DNA from 3 places in the Mesorhizobium sp. C089B genome. Region 3 is predicted to be linked to each of the others. Evidence: riboswitches for the same ligand, from Rfam matches in the RefSeq annotation. Region 3 holds a riboswitch; each other region holds the start of a gene.

Region 1 (5,523 bases), 2.8 Mb from region 3:
ACCGTAGTCCGTGAGGATGCGGCGCAGGTCCGGATGGCCGGAGAACAGCACGCCATAGAGATCGTAGGCCTCGCGCTCATACCAGTCGGCGCCGGGATAGACAGCGGTGAGCGACGGCACCAGCGTCTCTTCGTCGGCCTGCACCTTGATGCGGATGCGCAAATTCTGCTTCGGCGAAAGCAAATGATAGACGACATCGAAACGCTTGACGCGCGACGGGTAGTCGGCGCCGCAGATATCGATGATCGAAATGAACTGGCAGCCCGAATTGTCACGCAGGAAGCTTGTCACCTCGATCAGATTGTCTGTAGCAACCGAGATCGTCAGTTCGCCATAGGCAAGCACCGCATCGGTGACGCGGCCCGGCAGCTTTTCGCCGAGATAGGTCGACAGTTCGCTCAGGGATGCGGCCATGGGTCTACCGTTCGATCGTGCCGGTGCGGCGGATCTTCTTCTGCAGGAGAAGAATGCCGTAGAGCAGCGCTTCGGCGCTCGGCGGGCAGCCGGGCACATAGATGTCGACCGGCACGATGCGGTCGCAGCCGCGCACCACCGAATAGGAATAGTGATAATAGCCGCCGCCATTGGCGCAGGAGCCCATCGAGATGACGTAGCGCGGCTCCGGCATCTGGTCGTAGACCTTGCGCAAAGCGGGGGCCATCTTGTTGGTCAGCGTTCCCGCCACGATCATTATGTCCGACTGGCGCGGCGACGCGCGAGGAGCCACGCCAAACCGCTCCGAATCATAGCGCGGCATCGAGGTGTGGATCATCTCGACGGCACAGCAGGCGAGACCGAAGGTCATGAACATCAGCGAGCCGCTGCGTGCCCAGGTGATCAGCGCCTCGGTCGAGGTGACCAGAAAACCCTTGTCGGCCAGTTCATTGTTGATCTCGAGGAAGAACGGATCGTCGGAACCGACCGGACGTCCGGTATTGGGGTCGATCAGGCCTTTGGGCTTCGGCGCGACGAGCGTTCCGGAACTGTCGTTCAATCCCATTCCAGCGCTCCTTTTTTCCACTCATAGGCAAAGCCGATGGTCAGCACCGCCAAAAACACCATCATCGACCAGAAACCGAGCATGCCGATCTTCGAGAACGACACCGCCCACGGAAACAGGAAGGCCACTTCCAGATCGAAGATGATGAACAGGATCGACACCAGGTAGAAGCGGATGTCGAATTTCATCCGGGCATCGTCGAACGAGTTGAACCCGCACTCGTAGGCGGAAAGCTTCTCCGGATCGGGATTGCGATAAGCCACCAGGAACGGCGCGATGATAAGCGCCAGGCCTACAACTGCGGCCACGGCGATGAAGAGGACGATGGGCAGGTATGAACTGAGGAGTACGTTCATGCTCGGCTTTCCGTTGGCGGCCAATCCACTTTGATTACAGCAACCAACCCTAATGCGGAAGCGCGACAGTTTAACCGCTGAACCGTTTTAGGTGCCTTTGCTGCAACGCGGCGAGGGTTAGCGCACGGCTTTCAGCGAAGCAAGTCAAACCTTGTTCAAAAGACAGTGCTGGACGGCAGGCCGGGAAAAACTGGTCCGATCTCCTCCTGTTTGATTTCCTTCATCTTTCACTCCACTTTTGTCTCCTGACACATCTCCCGCCATTTGCCTGCTAGCATGACCGGAATCGCCGGCTAAAGTCGGGAAAATGGTTCGAGGCAAGACACTTTGACGAAGGACAAAATCTCACTCCCCGCGGCCAGGCGCATCGCGCTCGCCGCGCAAGGATTTCTCGATCCCCGCCCGGTCGGCACGCCCGATCGCCGCCACCTCGCCCGCGTGCTGTCGCGCACCGGCTTGCTGCAGATCGATTCCGTCAGCGCGGTGGTGCGCGCCCACTATATGCCGCTCTATTCGCGGCTTGGCCCCTACCCGCTGGCTTTGCTCGACAATGCGGCCATCACCCGCAAACGCACGGTGTTCGAATACTGGGCGCATGAGGCCTCGTTCCTGCCGGTCGAGACCTACCCGCTGATGCGCTGGCGCATGCAGCGGGCCGAGCAAGGCGACGAAATGTATCTCGGCCTCGCCAAATGGGGCCGCGAGCACGCCGCCTATATCGAAGAGATCTACCGCGCGGTCGCCGAGCGCGGCCCGATTGCCGCTTCGGCACTGGAAGGCCAGAAAGGTTCGGGCGGCTGGTGGGGCTGGAGCCACGCCAAGCACGCCTTCGAATGGCTCTTCTGGGCCGGACGCATCACCACGGCGCACCGCCGTGGCTTCGAACGCTTCTATGACCTGCCCGAGCGCGTGCTGCCGCAGGCGATCCTCGATCTGCCGGTGCCGGCCGCCGAGGACGCGCACCGCGAATTGCTGCGCATTTCTGCCCGCGCCCACGGCATCGCGACGTCGGGTGACCTGCGCGATTATTTCCGCTTGTCGCCGGCCGACATGAAGGGCCGGTTGGAGGAACTGGTCGAGATGGGCGAGTTGCTGCCGGTAAACGTCGAAGGTTGGGACAAGCCGGCTTACCTCTATAGGGACGCCCGCCTGCCGCGAAAGATCGAGGCCCGCGCCTTGCTGGCCCCCTTCGATCCGGTGGTCTTCGAGCGCGCGCGCACCGAGCGTCTCTTCGATTTCCGCTACCGCATCGAGATCTACACCCCGGCCGACAAGCGGCAATATGGCTATTACGTGCTGCCTTTCTTGCTCGGCGACAAGATCGTCGCCCGCGTCGACCTCAAGGCCGACCGGCCTGCGAGTGTCTTACGCGTCCACGCCGCCTATGCCGAAGCAGGCGCACCGCCTGAGACCACCGCACAGCTTTTCGAGGAACTAAAGGAGATGCAGGGCTGGCTTGGCCTTGAGCGCATCGAAGTGACGCCGGCCGGCAATCTGGGGCCGGCATTGGCTAGCGAGAGAGATGGCCAACCCTTGCAGCGTCTGTCATAGACGCCTCAATAAGCCTCGTAGGTTGTGCAATGGCATCGGACAAAGTGCTCGACATGATCCATGGCGCCCTCATTGCGCATGGAATAGATGCAGTCCGCAGAGATAGGGACGTCATGCTCCAATCGAAGCAGCTTCGGTTTGAGGCTGAGGTGTTCGAGACGAGTTCTGACCGGCTGGTCCTGGAAATCTACATTTTTTCTCCGCTGCTTGATGTTCAGCCGGTCATTGAATCCTTTGCTGGCTTCGGCGACACGCGCGAACAGGAACTGAACCAGGCGTTTGAAAAGTTTCTCCGTGGTGTTTTCCATGTGGCCATTGAGGGACTGGCCGATCACGTCTGCGAGAACATGCAGGCCGAAATAGAGCTTTGGCAGCGAAGCAGCGCCAGTTGGAAGATCTGGCGAAAAGATGCCCGCTGGAAAATCTATAGCGGCCCGGTCATTTCCCAGGCCACAACCGAGCTATGCTCGCTGACACCAGGCTATCCAGCATTCTATGCCAAGCTGGAAAAGCTGTTCACAGCTTCGGTACCCCCCGGAAGCCATTTTGTCCGGACCTTTCTGGCAGGCTTGAAGGGCACGCTGATTAGTGCCGAAGTCCTTCTGGACAACGCGGTTTGGCATGAGGGACAGAATCTGGCTGTCGGTCATGACTGGGACTATAGCGATGGCTATCAAGCTATCCGACAGGTCATCCTGGCACTGCCGGAAGCCGGGACATGACAGCCCTGCCGACATCGCCATGTCGTAGCCGTGCGTTGACACCGCTGCCTGCAAAAGCCTAAATCCGCTCCAGACGGTCCCCTGCCCGCAACGGCAAGGGCCAAGAGGGAATGCGGTGCGGGACGAAAAAATCCCAAATCCGCGGCTGTCCCCGCAACTGTAAGCGAAGAGCCAAGGCCGAAAGCCACTGGGTAACACCGGGAAGGCGGCTAACCAAGGCAATGACTCGCGAGCCAGGAGACCTGCCGTCTGAGACAAAGTATCCGATCGCCTGGCGGGTTTCCGGGCAAGGAGCACGGTTTTTGGACCAGAACAGCAGTTTTTCGGCTGGCACAACGGACATTGCGTCCGGCGACAACGACGCCCTGACCGGCGTGACCGTCATCGTCTGCGCCTCCTGCCGCGATGAGACCGGTTCCGACGCCCATCCGCGCGCCGGCGAATTGCTGGCTGAGGACACACGCCGCGCCGCTGCCGGCGATATCCGGGTCCGCACCGCCGAATGTCTCGGCAATTGCAAGCGCCGCCTCAGCGCCGCGATCCTGCGCGATGGCTGCTGGAGCTATGTCTTCGGCGATCTGACCGCAACCAGCGGCGCCGACCTCGTTACCGGCGCAAAGCTCTTCGCGACTTCGGCCGACGGCCTCATCCCGTGGCGCGGCCGGCCCGATAGCCTCAAGCGCGGCCTCGTTGCCCGCATCCCACCCCTCGACATGCTGAAGGACTGACGATGAACGCTTCAAACCCGGCCGCCAACCTCTCCCGTGTTCCCTGCACTGTCGTTACAGGCTTCCTCGGCGCCGGCAAGACGACGCTGGTCCGCCATCTCCTGGAAAATGCCGGCGGCAAGCGCATCGCCATCATCGTCAACGAGTTCGGCGACATCGGCATCGACGGGGAAATCCTGAAAGGCTGCGGCATCGACACCTGCCCCGAGGAAAACATCGTCGAACTGGCCAATGGCTGCATCTGCTGTACAGTCGCCGACGATTTCGTGCCCGCCCTCGACAAGATCCTCGCGCTGACACCGAAGGTTGACCACATCCTGATCGAGACCTCGGGCCTGGCTCTGCCCAAGCCGCTGGTCCAGGCGTTCCAGTGGCCGAGCGTGAAGAGCCGGGTAACCGTCGACGGTGTCATCGCCGTGGTAGACGGCCCGGCGCTGGCCGAAGGCCGCGTCGCCAACGACATGGACGCTTTGCAGGCACAGCGCGCTCAGGACGAGACGCTCGACCATGACGATCCTGTCGAAGAAGTGTTCGAGGACCAGATCGCCTGCGCCGATTTGATCATCCTGTCGAAGAGCGATCTGATGGACGCCCCCGGTTCGGCCCGCGCCAACGCCATCATCAATGAACATTCCGCCCGCGCGGTAAAAATCGTGCCGACTGCGCATGGCAAGGTCGACCCGTCGGTGCTGCTTGGCCTCGGTCTCGCCGTCGAAGACGACATCGAGAACCGCAAGTCGCATCACGACGGCGCTTTCGATCATGAGCATGACGATTTCGACACCTTCATCGTCGACATCCCCTCGATCGCCAATCCCGACGACCTGGCCAAGCGCGTCGCCACCGCCGCCGAACAGGAAAACGTGTTGCGTGTAAAAGGCTTCGTCGATGTCGGCGGCAAGCCGATGCGGCTTTTGCTGCAGGCCGTCGGCCCGCGCGTCAATCATTACTATGACCGCGCCTGGGCGGCTGAGGACGACCGCCGCTCGCGTCTTGTCGTCATTGGCCTGAAAGGACTGAACCGCCCGGCGATCGAGCGTATACTCGCCGGCTGATCCAAACCACGAGCCGAAATGCATATACTCACCACCACATCCGCCTCGCTCGACGATCTCGCCGAGCCCGTCGATCTCGGGCAGACGCCGGCGGATATCGTGGCGCTGTCC
Region 2 (5,523 bases), 2.8 Mb from region 3:
TCGGGACCGAGCGGCATCAGTCGCACCGTCCTGACATAATCGACATGGCCGACGATGAACATCGAGGGCAGGCTGGTGGCATAGGTCTGTCCGGCCGCACGCTCGGCTGGCGTCAGGCCCGGGAAGACCGGGCCATGGGCATGTCCGTCGCGCGACCAGGTCTCGGCGCCGGCGCGCAGGCCACCCGAAAACTCCGGTGCGTCATTGTCGGCATGGCGGACCCAGTCGGGGTCGTCGTGCCGGCTCATCAGGCCGCGGCCGTATATCGGCACCAGCCGAGACAGGTCCTTGTGGACGCCTGGGCAATGCAGGCACTCGTTGAAGTTCTCCCAGAAAATTTTCCAGTTGCAGTTCATCACCTTGCGCAGGACATGGCCTGATACCAGCGTTTCCAGCGGCCAGTTGGCGAGGTCGCCGGATGCGGGATCGAAGGAGGTCTCGGCGGAGCCGGCCGTCGCCTGCTGAAGGTTCACAAAGACAAAGCCGCGCCACACCGACAGCGCCACCCGGTAGAGCGGATGATCTGCCTTGTCGAAACCATCTGGCAGCGATTTCGAGGGAACGCGCACGAGATCGCCGCGCAGCGAGTAGGACCAGGCATGGTAGGGGCAAGTGATGAGCCGCGCTTTCAGCCGGCCCTCGCTTTCCTGGCAAAGCTGCGAGCCGCGATGCCGGCAGGTGTTGTGGAAGGCGCGCAACTCGCCGGTGTCGTCGCGCAGCACGACGATTTCCTGCGTGCCGACGCGGAATGTCCTGAATGCCAAAGGCTGGGCAAGATCGGCCTCGCGGCAGACGAGCAGCCAGCTTTTGTACCAGATGGCCTCGAGATCGCGCTGGTAAGCCTCGCTATCCCAATAGGCCGATGACGGTAGCGTCGGTTCGGCCCGGCTCAGGCCGTTATAGGGGTCGCGCTCGCTCGGGTTGGGATGCATGGCTGGCTTCCTATGAAGCGTCAGCCGACACCCCGGCAAATCGTTTGTCAATCAGAGTGCCGCATTGCCGGTTGCAGGCGCGGCGCATAATCATGTCGTGGACATGGGACATTCGGAATTGGGGGGATTCGGACGTGGCCGCACGACAGATGTCGCTTACGCCGGAGCTGGTCGCGCGCTGCTGGCGCGAGATCAGGGACCCCGGGCCTGATCCGGACGCGATGCATCTCGATGAAGCCGACTATGACGCGCTTCTGGATGAATTGCAGGTCGAACTCCCGGATAGCGAACCGCTATGGCTGTTCGGCTATGGATCGCTGATCTGGAAACCGGAAATAGATTATGTCGAGGACCGCGTTGCGCTGGCGCGCGGCTGGCATCGGTCCTTTTGCATGAACATGACGCGCTGGCGCGGCACCAAGGTCAGCCCCGGCCTGATGATGGCGCTGGACCGTGGCGGACAATGCAAGGGCGTCGCCTTTCGGCTGACCGACAATAACCGGCGCGAGCAGTTGGGCCGGCTTTTCCGGCGCGAAGTCACGCTGAAGCCGACAAGCTACCGGCCGCGCATGCTGAAGCTTGCAAGCGAGGCCGGACCGCTCAGGGCATTGGCCTTCGTGATCAACCGCAACGGCCTGACCTATTCCGGCCCGCTCGACGAAGGCAAGATCGTCGAAAGGCTGGCCACGTCCTGCGGGCACTGGGGATCGGGCGCCGACTATCTCTACAACACGGTGAAAAACCTTGAAGAGCGCGGCATTCACGATCGCCATCTGTGGCGGCTGCAGCGGCTGGTTGCCGAGCGGATCACCGCGTTGAACCCGTAACGCCGCATGGCGCATTCGCGCTGTTGGCCGGCGGAATTTGGTTTGCCGGATGCGGCCGTTTCAGCCTATAGTCATGCATGTCGTCGGTTCCGTTAGGGACCAAGAGGGAATGCGGTGAGGGCTGACTTGTTGCCCAATGCCGTGGCTGCCCCCGCAACTGTGTGCGGTAGTCCTCTCCAAGCCACTGAGGATTTTTCCTCGGGAAGGTGGGGAAGGGCGCTGATCCGCGAGCCAGGAGACCTGCCGGCGACAGGGAACTGACTTCGATGCCCTCGGGTGGAGGGCGAAAGGACAAGATATGAATACCGCTTCCGTCTCCCTCGGCGCATCCGTCTCCTCGCAGTCGCGCTTCATGCAGCTCGTGCTTAGCGCGTTTCTGGGCATTTTCGTCGTCGGCGTTGTCGGTTTCTCGCATATCGATGCGGTCCACAATGCGGCGCACGACTATCGCCATTCGATGGCGTTTCCCTGCCACTGACGAGGATCTGACATCATGAACCTGTTTCGCAACGTCGTGTTCATCGCGGCGATCGCAGGGCTCGTGGCGGGTGTCGCTCTCGCCTGCATGCAGGCCTACGCCACCGTGCCGCTGATCCTCAAGGCGGAGGTCTACGAAAAGGCTGGTGGCGGCCATGAGCATCAGCATGCCGCGGCGCCCGCCGCCAACGCTGCGGACACCGATGCCATGAGCACCGCCGCGCCGGCGGAAAATGCGGTGAGCAGCGCAGCACCGGCTGAAGCAGCCGCGCCGGCGGAGGACGAAGGCTGGGCGCCGGCCGACGGCTTCGAGCGTTTCGCCTTCAGTGTCGTCGCCAATATCGTCACCGGCATCGGCTTCGCGCTGGTCCTGGTGGCGGTTTCCGAGTTCGCCGGCGGCATCGGCAGCTGGCGCCAGGGCGTGTTCTGGGGCTTGGCCGGCTTTGCCGTGTTCACGCTGGCGCCGGGCCTCGGCCTGCCGCCGGAACTGCCGGCAATGCCGGCGGCCGATCTCATGCAGCGCCAGATCTGGTGGTGGGCAACGGTGATGACAACGGCGATCGGTCTTGCCCTTATCACCTTCCGCACGTCGGCGCCCCTGACCGTGCTCGCCGTCGTCCTGATCGTCGCCCCGCATATTGTCGGCGCGCCGCAGCCTGACAGTTTCGTAACGCCGATCCCGGAGGGCCTGCATCATCAGTTCGTGGTGGCGGTGACGCTGACCAATCTGGTGTTCTGGCTGGTGCTCGGCGCAGTTGTCGGTGTAGTGCGCGCGCGCTTCGCCGGCACCGCGACCAGCCTGCGCGACAGCTTTGCCTGATCGCAGTTTGACCTTCATCATCGGCGGTGCGCGCTCCGGCAAGAGCGCGCATGCCGAAACTTTGGCGACGGCGTTGCTGCCGCCATGGGCTTATATCGCCACCGCGCTAGCCTATGACGGCGAAATGCGCGAGCGCATCGCGCAGCACCGCTCGCGCCGTGGCGAGGGGTGGGCGACCATCGACGCCCCGCTTGATCTTGCCGGTGCGCTCGAGGCATTGCCGGACAACCAGCCGGTGCTTGTCGACTGCCTGACGCTGTGGCTGACCAATCATATGCTGGCCGATCATGATCTGGAGGGGGAGTGCCGGCGGCTGGCCGATGTGCTTTCGCGGCCGCGCGGACCGTGGTTCGTGGTCTCCAACGAAGTCGGACAAGGCATCGTGCCCGACAATGCGCTGGCACGCCGGTTCCGCGATGCCGCCGGCCGGCTCAACCAGCAGATCGCGGTCGTAGCTGATATGGTGCTTCTGATGGTGGCGGGGCTGCCGCTCAAGGTGAAATGAGATGACCGATATCGACACAAAAGACGAAGAGCGCCATCGCGCCAAGATGGCCAAGCGCAAGGCGGTGCAGGACGCCGAGGTCGCGGAAAAGACGGTCGAGAAGGGGCTGCTGATCGTCAACACCGGACCCGGCAAGGGCAAGACCACGGCTGCCTTCGGGCTGGCGCTGCGCATGCTCGGCTATGGCAAGCGCGTCGGAATCGTCCAGTTCATCAAGGGCAAATGGCACACCGGCGAGAAGGATGCCTTCGCGGCGTTTGGCGACCGCGTCGTCTGGCACACGATGGGCGAGGGTTTCACCTGGGAGACGCAGGATCTGAAGCGCGACATTAAGGCGGCCGAAGCCGCCTGGGCCAAGGCGCTGGAACTGATCGCCGACCCCTCTGTCAGCCTTGTCGTCCTCGATGAGCTCAACATTGCGCTGCGCTACGACTATCTCGATCTCGACAGAGTGGTGGCGGCGCTGAAAGCGCGGCGCGAAGGTCTGCATGTCGTCGTCACCGGCCGCAACGCCAAGCCGGCGCTGGTCGAGGCGGCGGATCTGGTGACGGAGATGGGCGTGACCAAGCATCATTTTTCGGCCGGCGTGAAAGCGCAGCAGGGGATCGAGTTTTGAGGGTTTCGTACCCTCCCCTTGTGGGGAGGGTCGATCCGCGAAGCGGAGCGGGGTGAGGGTTCTCGTAGGGCGCAGTCCCCCACCCCGGCGCTTCGCGCCGACCCTCCCCACAAGGGGGAGGGTAAAGGAAGGGCGACGGTAAGCTCTCAGAACGTCACCGCGATAAGCACCGCCGACAGCAACCCGAACAGCCCAATCAGCAGATAGTCCGCCACCTGGTACAATTTCAGCGCCTGCCTGATGTCCTGGCTTTCCGCCGCGCGCCTACCGCCTTCGCCCATATAGGCGTCCTCGATGATGACGCCGCCATAGCTGCGCGGGCCGGCGAGCGCCAGGCCGAGTGCGCCGGCCATTGCCGCTTCCGGCCAGCCGGCATTGGGCGAGCGGTGCTTTTTGGCGTCGCGCCGCACTGCTTGCCAGGCGTTGCGGGGATCGGCGCCGTCAACGAGAAAGGCGGCGGCAACGATCAGCAACGCGGTCAGCCGGGACGCCGGCAGGTTGATCCAGTCGTCGAAGAGTGCTGCCGCGCGGCCGAAGGCCTCGTGGTGCGGGGTGCGGTGGCCGATCATCGAATCGGCGGTGTTGGCGGCCTTGTAGGCCACGCCGCCGGCCAGACCGCAGACACCTGTCCAGAAGGCGGGCGCAACGATGCCGTCGGAGAAATTCTCGGCCAGGCTTTCGATGGCGGCGCGGCTGACGCCGGCATGGTCGAGCTTCTCTGGATCGCGACCGACGATGCGCGCAACCGCAATGCGGCCGAGCGCCAGCCCGCCGGTATCCAGCGAATCGGCCACCGCCTCGACATGTTCGGTAAGGCTCTTTTGCGACAGCAGCGACGAGGCCAGGATTGCCGTGATGATCATGCCGGCAGGAAAGAGCTGCCAGAGCAGGATTTGCACGATGAAGGCGATTGCCGCCGGCACCAGCACGATCACCAGCAGCGCCTGCACGCCGCGGCGGCGACGCAGCGCGTCGGAATCAGTGTCGCGGTTGAGCCTGTGGTCGAGAAAGGCTATCAGCCTGCCGAACCAGGTGACGGGATGGCCGACGGCACGGAACAGCCAGTCCGGGTAACCCAGGATGCGTTCGATGGCCAGCGACAGGAAAGCGATCAGGATCGACATGAAGCTTTCTGATGGAGCGATTACTGTGGTGGATCACGGTGGATCCCTTGGCCGGGCGAAGGCGCTCTTCCCTCACGCGCCACAACCTTTCGTCGATCTCTCGACAGGTATCAATCCGCACTCCTACCCGCTTTTCGAGCTGCCCGCCACCGCCCTGTCACGATTGCCGGAGGCCGCGCGCCTGCGTGAGCTGGCCAGGGTCGCGGCCGGCGCCTATGGCGC
Region 3 (5,523 bases):
GTCCCATGCGCCCTGAAGGGATGCGCCGGCTTCACGGTCTGCCAAGCCCTTCCTAAGTGCGTCTAAATCACTTGTCCGTTGGTTGGCAAGACAAAGACCCGCGAATACAACGCCTGCGTCGGCGACCGTTGCGGCGAAGTCGACCGGCTCAAGCCTCGATTTCGAGCGCCGACAATGGTTTCGAGCAGCAGGCAAGGATAAAACCGTCATCGATCTCGTGGTCGAGGATGCCGCCATTGTGGCTCATCTCGACTTCGCCGGAGACCTTCTTCACCTTGCAGGTGCCGCACAGGCCGAACTCGCAGGCGGCGGGAATCCGCACGCCCGAGCTGCGCGCGGTCTGCAGCACGGTCTGGCCGGCGACGCAGCCGGCGTCGACCTCCGAAAGCGAGAAGCGGATCGGCGTCACGGCTTCGACAGGTGCAGCGATGCCGTCCTCGACCGGGGAGGCAAACGGCGCCGGAATTTCCTCCACCACAGGCGCGGCAAAGCTCTCCTGATGGTATTTCGTCATGTCGAAGCCGGCGGCATCCAGCATGCCGCGCACGGCGCGCATGAACGGATCGGGGCCGCAGCAGAAGATTTCGCGCTCGCGGAAGTCCGGAGCCAGCAAGGGCAGCCGGATCGCATCGATGCGGCCCATATGGCCGTACCAGCCTTCGCGGCTGGAACGTTCCTCGATCATGAAGCCGAGCGACAGGCCGGGCATATGGCCGCCGAGCAGTTCGAGTTCCTTGCGGAAGATGATCTCTTCGGCACGCCGCGCGCAGTTGACGAAACCGACATCGGTCCATGGCGCGCAGTCGTTCAGCCAGCGCAGCATCGACATCATCGGCGTCACGCCGGAGCCGGCGGAAATGAACAGGTATTTGGCCGCCGGGTGGCTGTGCAACGAGAAGTCGCCGGCCGGTCCGTAGGCCTTGACATGCGAACCGGGCACCAGATGGTCGAACATCCAGCGCGTGCCGATGCTGCCGGCCTGCGCCTTGATCGTCACCGCGATCGAAAACGGCCGCGATGGCGACGACGACAGCGTGTAGGTGCGCATCAGCGGCCCGTCCGGTGTCGGCAGTTCCAGCGTCAGGAACTGGCCCGGCTTGTAGCGGAACCAGGTCTGGTTGTCGGAGCGGAAGGTGAAGGTCTTGACGTCGGGCGCCTCGTCGCTGACGCCGATCACTTCCAGCACCTGCAGCCTATCGTTCCACGGCGCCATCTGGTCAAGATGGCGATAGAGCCCAAGATCCGTCATCGCATTCATCCTCTGGTCCCTCTTCGCCTGCTCCAGCTCACGCGACGCTGCGTAGCGCCGGCCGGCCGCCTTCGGCAAGGCGCGGGCCGATGAAGGCCGCGTACCATTCGACGAACTGGATCACGCCGCCCTCGTGCAGCTCCGAATAGGGGCCGGGCTCATAGGCCGGAGACAGGATGCCGAAGGCGTTTTCCTCGACGATGCGGCGGTCCTGGTCGTTGGTCTCGGTCCAGACATGGGTGAGCTCCTCAAGGTTGTAGTCGACCCCCTCGACCGCATCCTTGTGCACCAGCCACTTGGTCGTCACCGCGGTTTCGGTGGCGCTGATCGGCAGCACCCGGAAGGTGACCGCATGGTCGATCAGTATGTGGTTCCAGGTCGTCGGATAGTGGTAGTGCATCAAGGTGCCGATGCGGTCGGCGGCAACAGTGTCGGACAGGTTCTTCGTCACCGCGCGCTTTCCCGACATCGTGTAGCTGACGGCATCGCGCAGCAGCGGCGCGCGGGTGGCGCGGTATTGCCCGGCCGGATCGATGCGGAACTTGCTCGGCAGGCCCGCCGCCTCGCATTTCGCCCAGTGCGCCAGCATCTCCGGATCGCTGTCGGCGCCCTGCACGCCGGTCACCGTCGGCGCTTCGGGGAATGTCTTGCACAGCTCTGGATGATTGCCGGCGCAGTGATAGCATTCGCGGTTGTTTTCCCAGACCAGCTTCCAGTTGCCCTTCTCGATGATGGTGCTCTCGAAGGCGACCTTGGCTTCATTCAGCCGGTGCGGCTTGAGGTAGGGCTCTATCATGGCGCGCATCGGCGCAAAGTCGGCAGGTTCTTTCGCCAGGCAGATGAAGATGTAGCCGCCGACGCTCTCGCAGGCGACGGGCTTCAGGCCGAACTGGCTCTTGTCGAAACCGTCGGCCATCTGGCGGGCAAACAGCAGCCGGCCGTCAAGCTCGTAGGTCCACTGGTGATAGGGGCAGACAAGCTTTGCCGCCATGCCCTTCTCAGTGTTGCAGACACGGCTGCCGCGATGGCGGCAGGAATTGTGAAAGGCGTTGATGTTGCCCTTCTGGTCGCGGACCAGCACCACCGGATAATCGCCGATCTGCACGGTGATATAGCTGCCGGGCTTCGGCAGTTCGCAATCATGGCCGATGAACAGCCAGTCGCGATACCAGATAAGCTCCATGTCGAGCTTGAAATAGTCCGGGTCGGTGTAGAAGGGCTGTTCCAGCGAAAAGCCTTGCTTGCGGCCGTTCAGGAGCCTCAGCATGTCGTTGCGCGTATCCATAGTTCTGTCCTCGTGGTTTAAGGACTGAACTTGGTGGTGATGGAGGAAGGATCGGACGCAGGCCGGCGCGGCGCCGGACATGCACTATCCACCTCTTGACCGCCCACCGCGATCAGTCGAGTCTATGCATCTCGGGCTGGTTTCCGGGCTCTGGAGTTGTCCTTGCGGACCATCGCGACACCTTCCCAGGCTCTTGCCCAGTGGTCTCCCGTTGCGACTTCAACTCCACCACCGTTGCGGGGGCAGCGCCGGATTCTGACCGGCTTCCCAATTCTCCGCTGCGTCGTCACGAAGCGGCACCTGAGATGCGATCATCTAATCACGGCAGCGATCGCGACGTCGGCATGAAAGCGACATCATATCCATGCGGCGCGACACGCGCGGCATACGCCCCGCCGACCACCGAAGGGCTGAGATCCTGTCTTGCGGCGCTATCATCGCCGTTTCGAATCGCTGCGGATCCAGTTCCGATCGGGGGCAAAAAGGGCTCAACGGTATCGAAAAGTTACTATTAGCAATCTCTAATCGAACCGAACGGTTCGTTTCTGTTGACAATGCGTGCAGGACGGTGTGAACGACGGCCCGGAAACCGACACCGGAGCGAACCACTCGGTTCGACATAAGCAACTGAAAACAATGCGATAAATGACCATAGAGGAACTTCCTGGCACAATTTCAAGGTGCAGGACCGTGGTCCACACGGAACAACTTCGTGATTGGAAACCAGCCTATGGCTTTCCCACATCGGGGCTGTCCGAACGACGCGAATTCCTCCCAAGACACGCCGCTAGACGGACAGACAAACTGGAGTACTAAAAATGAAAAAGATCATCCTCACTGCCGCAGCCGTTTTGGCGATCACCGGCAGCGCCTTCGCCGGTAGCGACAATTACGGTTCCAATGGTGCGAACCAGCCAGCCGTCTCGGTCGACAGCTCGTATACGGCTTCCATTCAGAAGCCGGCGCACGCTGACAAGCAGCCTGTCGTTCAGGGCGCCGACCGCGACCTCTACGGCAATCGCTGATCCCGACCAAAGAAGGGCGGCTAACCCGTCGCTCTCGGGATCCCAAAAAATTCAGGAGTATTTGAAATGAAAAAGATCATCCTTGCTGCCGCCGCCGTTTTGGCCATCTCCGGCAGCGCTTTCGCCGGCAGCGACAACTACGGTTCGAACGGCGCCAACCAGCCTGCGATTACGTCGACCGATAGTGGCCATACGGCTTCGGTTGAGAAGTCGGCTCCAGCCGAGCAGGCGCCTGCCCACGGTGCCGACCGTAACCTTTTCGGCCGCTAAAAGCCGGTTTCCAGCACGTGGCGGGCTTATCCGCTGCAGCTGGCAGCATCAGAAAAATTCAGGAGACTAAAATGAAGAAGATCGTTCTCGCCACCGCAGCCGTTCTGGCTGTTTCGAGCGCTGCCTTTGCCGGCAGCGACAATTATGGCTCCAATGGCGCCAACCAGCCGGCCGCTGCCGTCGACACCACCCGCACTTCGTCGACCGGCACCAACTCGGCGGTCTACAAGCTGCTGAACTCGTCGGACGACCAACAGAAGTTCGTTCCTCAGAGCAGCGACAGGGATCGGTTCGGCAACAACTAACAGCCGGAGCTTAAAAAAGAGCGGCGGGCCTGGCCCGCCGCTCTTTTTTCATGCCTGTACGACGCAGCTATCTCAAGCCGCCTTCACTTCCACCGGCTTGAGCGAGAAGGAGTGCCCATCGGCGTCGAAGATGTGCAGGTCCCCGGCATCCGCGGTCAGTCGCAGCTTTACCCCGCGCTTGACCTCGACATTGCCGGGCAGCTTGGTCACCAACGGCAGGTCAGCGCGGCCGATATCGACATAGACAAGCTGCACCTCGCCGAGTTGCTCGACATAGTCCACCACGCCCTCGAAAAGATATTCCGCGCCGGTGGCGGCCGACAGATCCTCCGGCCGCACGCCGAAGCTGACTGCCGCACCCTTGGCTGACGCCGGCGTTGCGATCGGCACCGTTGCCTTGCGGCCGCCGACATGGCTGACGATTGTCGGGTTGCCCGTCCTGTCGATCGTCGCCGGCAGGATGTTCATGGCCGGCGAGCCGATGAACTGGGCAACGAACAGATTGCCGGGCTTCTTGTAGAGGTCCATCGGCGTGCCGACCTGCTCGATATGGCCATCCTTCAGCACGACGATGCGGTCGGCGAGCGTCATCGCTTCGACCTGATCGTGGGTGACGTAGATCATGGTCGTGGCAGGCATCGATTCCTTCAGCTTGGCGATCTCGATGCGGGTCGCGACGCGCAGCGCCGCGTCGAGGTTCGACAGCGGCTCATCGAACAGGAACACTTTCGGGTTGCGCACGATGGCGCGGCCGATGGCGACACGCTGGCGCTGGCCGCCCGACATCGCCTTGGGCAGGCGGTCGAGATATTTGGTCAGCTGCAGGATTTCGGCGGCCTGCCGCACCCGCTTGTCGATCTCGGCCTTACTTTCCTTGCCGATCTTCATCGAGAAGGCCATGTTGTCGTAGACGGTCATGTGCGGATAGAGCGCATAGGACTGGAACACCATGGCGATGCCGCGCTTGGACGGCGGCACGTCGTTCACCACCTCGCCGGCGATCTTCAGCTCGCCGGAGGTGATCTCCTCAAGCCCGGCGATGGACCGCAGCAAGGTCGACTTGCCGCAACCCGACGGGCCGACGAAGACGATGAACTCGCCCGACTTTATGTCGAGGTCGATGCCGTGGAGAATGTGCAGATTGCCGTATGATTTCTTCACCTGTCTCAGCGTGACATCGGCCATAATTTCCTCCCAGTGATTTCCCTAGAGAACCTGGATTTCCTCAAAAAATCCAGTTTCGTCAAAAACTCAGTCGATGCGCCCGAACCAGGCGCCGTAGCCGCCGAGGCGGATGGAACCTGTGCCGGATTGTCCCGAAAAACCGTGCCCGGCCAATGGCAGCAGCGCCTGACCACCGAGATCGACCTCGGCCGGCTTGCTGGCCAG

What was found. A riboswitch is a leader RNA that binds a small molecule or an ion and turns the genes downstream of it on or off. The one in region 3 is predicted to bind cobalamin.
Region 1: linked by a shared signal. The riboswitch ahead of NLY44_RS11465 (DUF1636 family protein) and the one ahead of NLY44_RS24870 (aromatic ring-hydroxylating oxygenase subunit alpha) in region 3 are both predicted to bind cobalamin.
Region 2: linked by a shared signal. The riboswitch ahead of NLY44_RS11230 (CbtB domain-containing protein) and the one ahead of NLY44_RS24870 (aromatic ring-hydroxylating oxygenase subunit alpha) in region 3 are both predicted to bind cobalamin.

The regions. Positions count from the first base shown of each region.
Region 1 is NZ_CP100469.1:2,257,492-2,263,014, forward strand. It holds gene NLY44_RS11440 (NADH-quinone oxidoreductase subunit C) at 1-414, opposite strand, end outside; gene NLY44_RS11445 (NuoB/complex I 20 kDa subunit family protein) at 419-1,000, opposite strand; gene NLY44_RS11450 (NADH-quinone oxidoreductase subunit A) at 991-1,356, opposite strand; gene NLY44_RS11455 (winged helix-turn-helix domain-containing protein) at 1,684-2,907, shown strand; gene NLY44_RS11460 (DUF6348 family protein) at 2,937-3,629, shown strand; cobalamin riboswitch at 3,687-3,893, shown strand; gene NLY44_RS11465 (DUF1636 family protein) at 3,932-4,357, shown strand; gene cobW (cobalamin biosynthesis protein CobW) at 4,360-5,412, shown strand; gene cobN (cobaltochelatase subunit CobN) at 5,431-5,523, shown strand, end outside.
Region 2 is NZ_CP100469.1:2,211,553-2,217,075, reverse strand. It holds gene NLY44_RS11240 (aromatic ring-hydroxylating oxygenase subunit alpha) at 1-932, opposite strand, end outside; gene NLY44_RS11235 (gamma-glutamylcyclotransferase) at 1,067-1,759, shown strand; cobalamin riboswitch at 1,827-2,021, shown strand; gene NLY44_RS11230 (CbtB domain-containing protein) at 2,058-2,237, shown strand; gene NLY44_RS11225 (CbtA family protein) at 2,253-3,056, shown strand; gene cobU (bifunctional adenosylcobinamide kinase/adenosylcobinamide-phosphate guanylyltransferase) at 3,049-3,561, shown strand; gene cobO (cob(I)yrinic acid a,c-diamide adenosyltransferase) at 3,563-4,177, shown strand; gene cbiB (adenosylcobinamide-phosphate synthase CbiB) at 4,324-5,301, opposite strand; partial or broken gene cobD (threonine-phosphate decarboxylase CobD) at 5,300-5,523, shown strand, end outside.
Region 3 is NZ_CP100469.1:5,025,806-5,031,328, reverse strand. It holds gene NLY44_RS24875 (FAD-binding oxidoreductase) at 149-1,249, opposite strand; gene NLY44_RS24870 (aromatic ring-hydroxylating oxygenase subunit alpha) at 1,287-2,534, opposite strand; cobalamin riboswitch at 2,652-2,853, opposite strand; gene NLY44_RS24865 (DUF680 domain-containing protein) at 3,353-3,559, shown strand; gene NLY44_RS24860 (DUF680 domain-containing protein) at 3,626-3,829, shown strand; gene NLY44_RS24855 (DUF680 domain-containing protein) at 3,901-4,134, shown strand; gene NLY44_RS24850 (ABC transporter ATP-binding protein) at 4,207-5,319, opposite strand; gene bglA (beta-galactosidase BglA) at 5,386-5,523, opposite strand, start outside.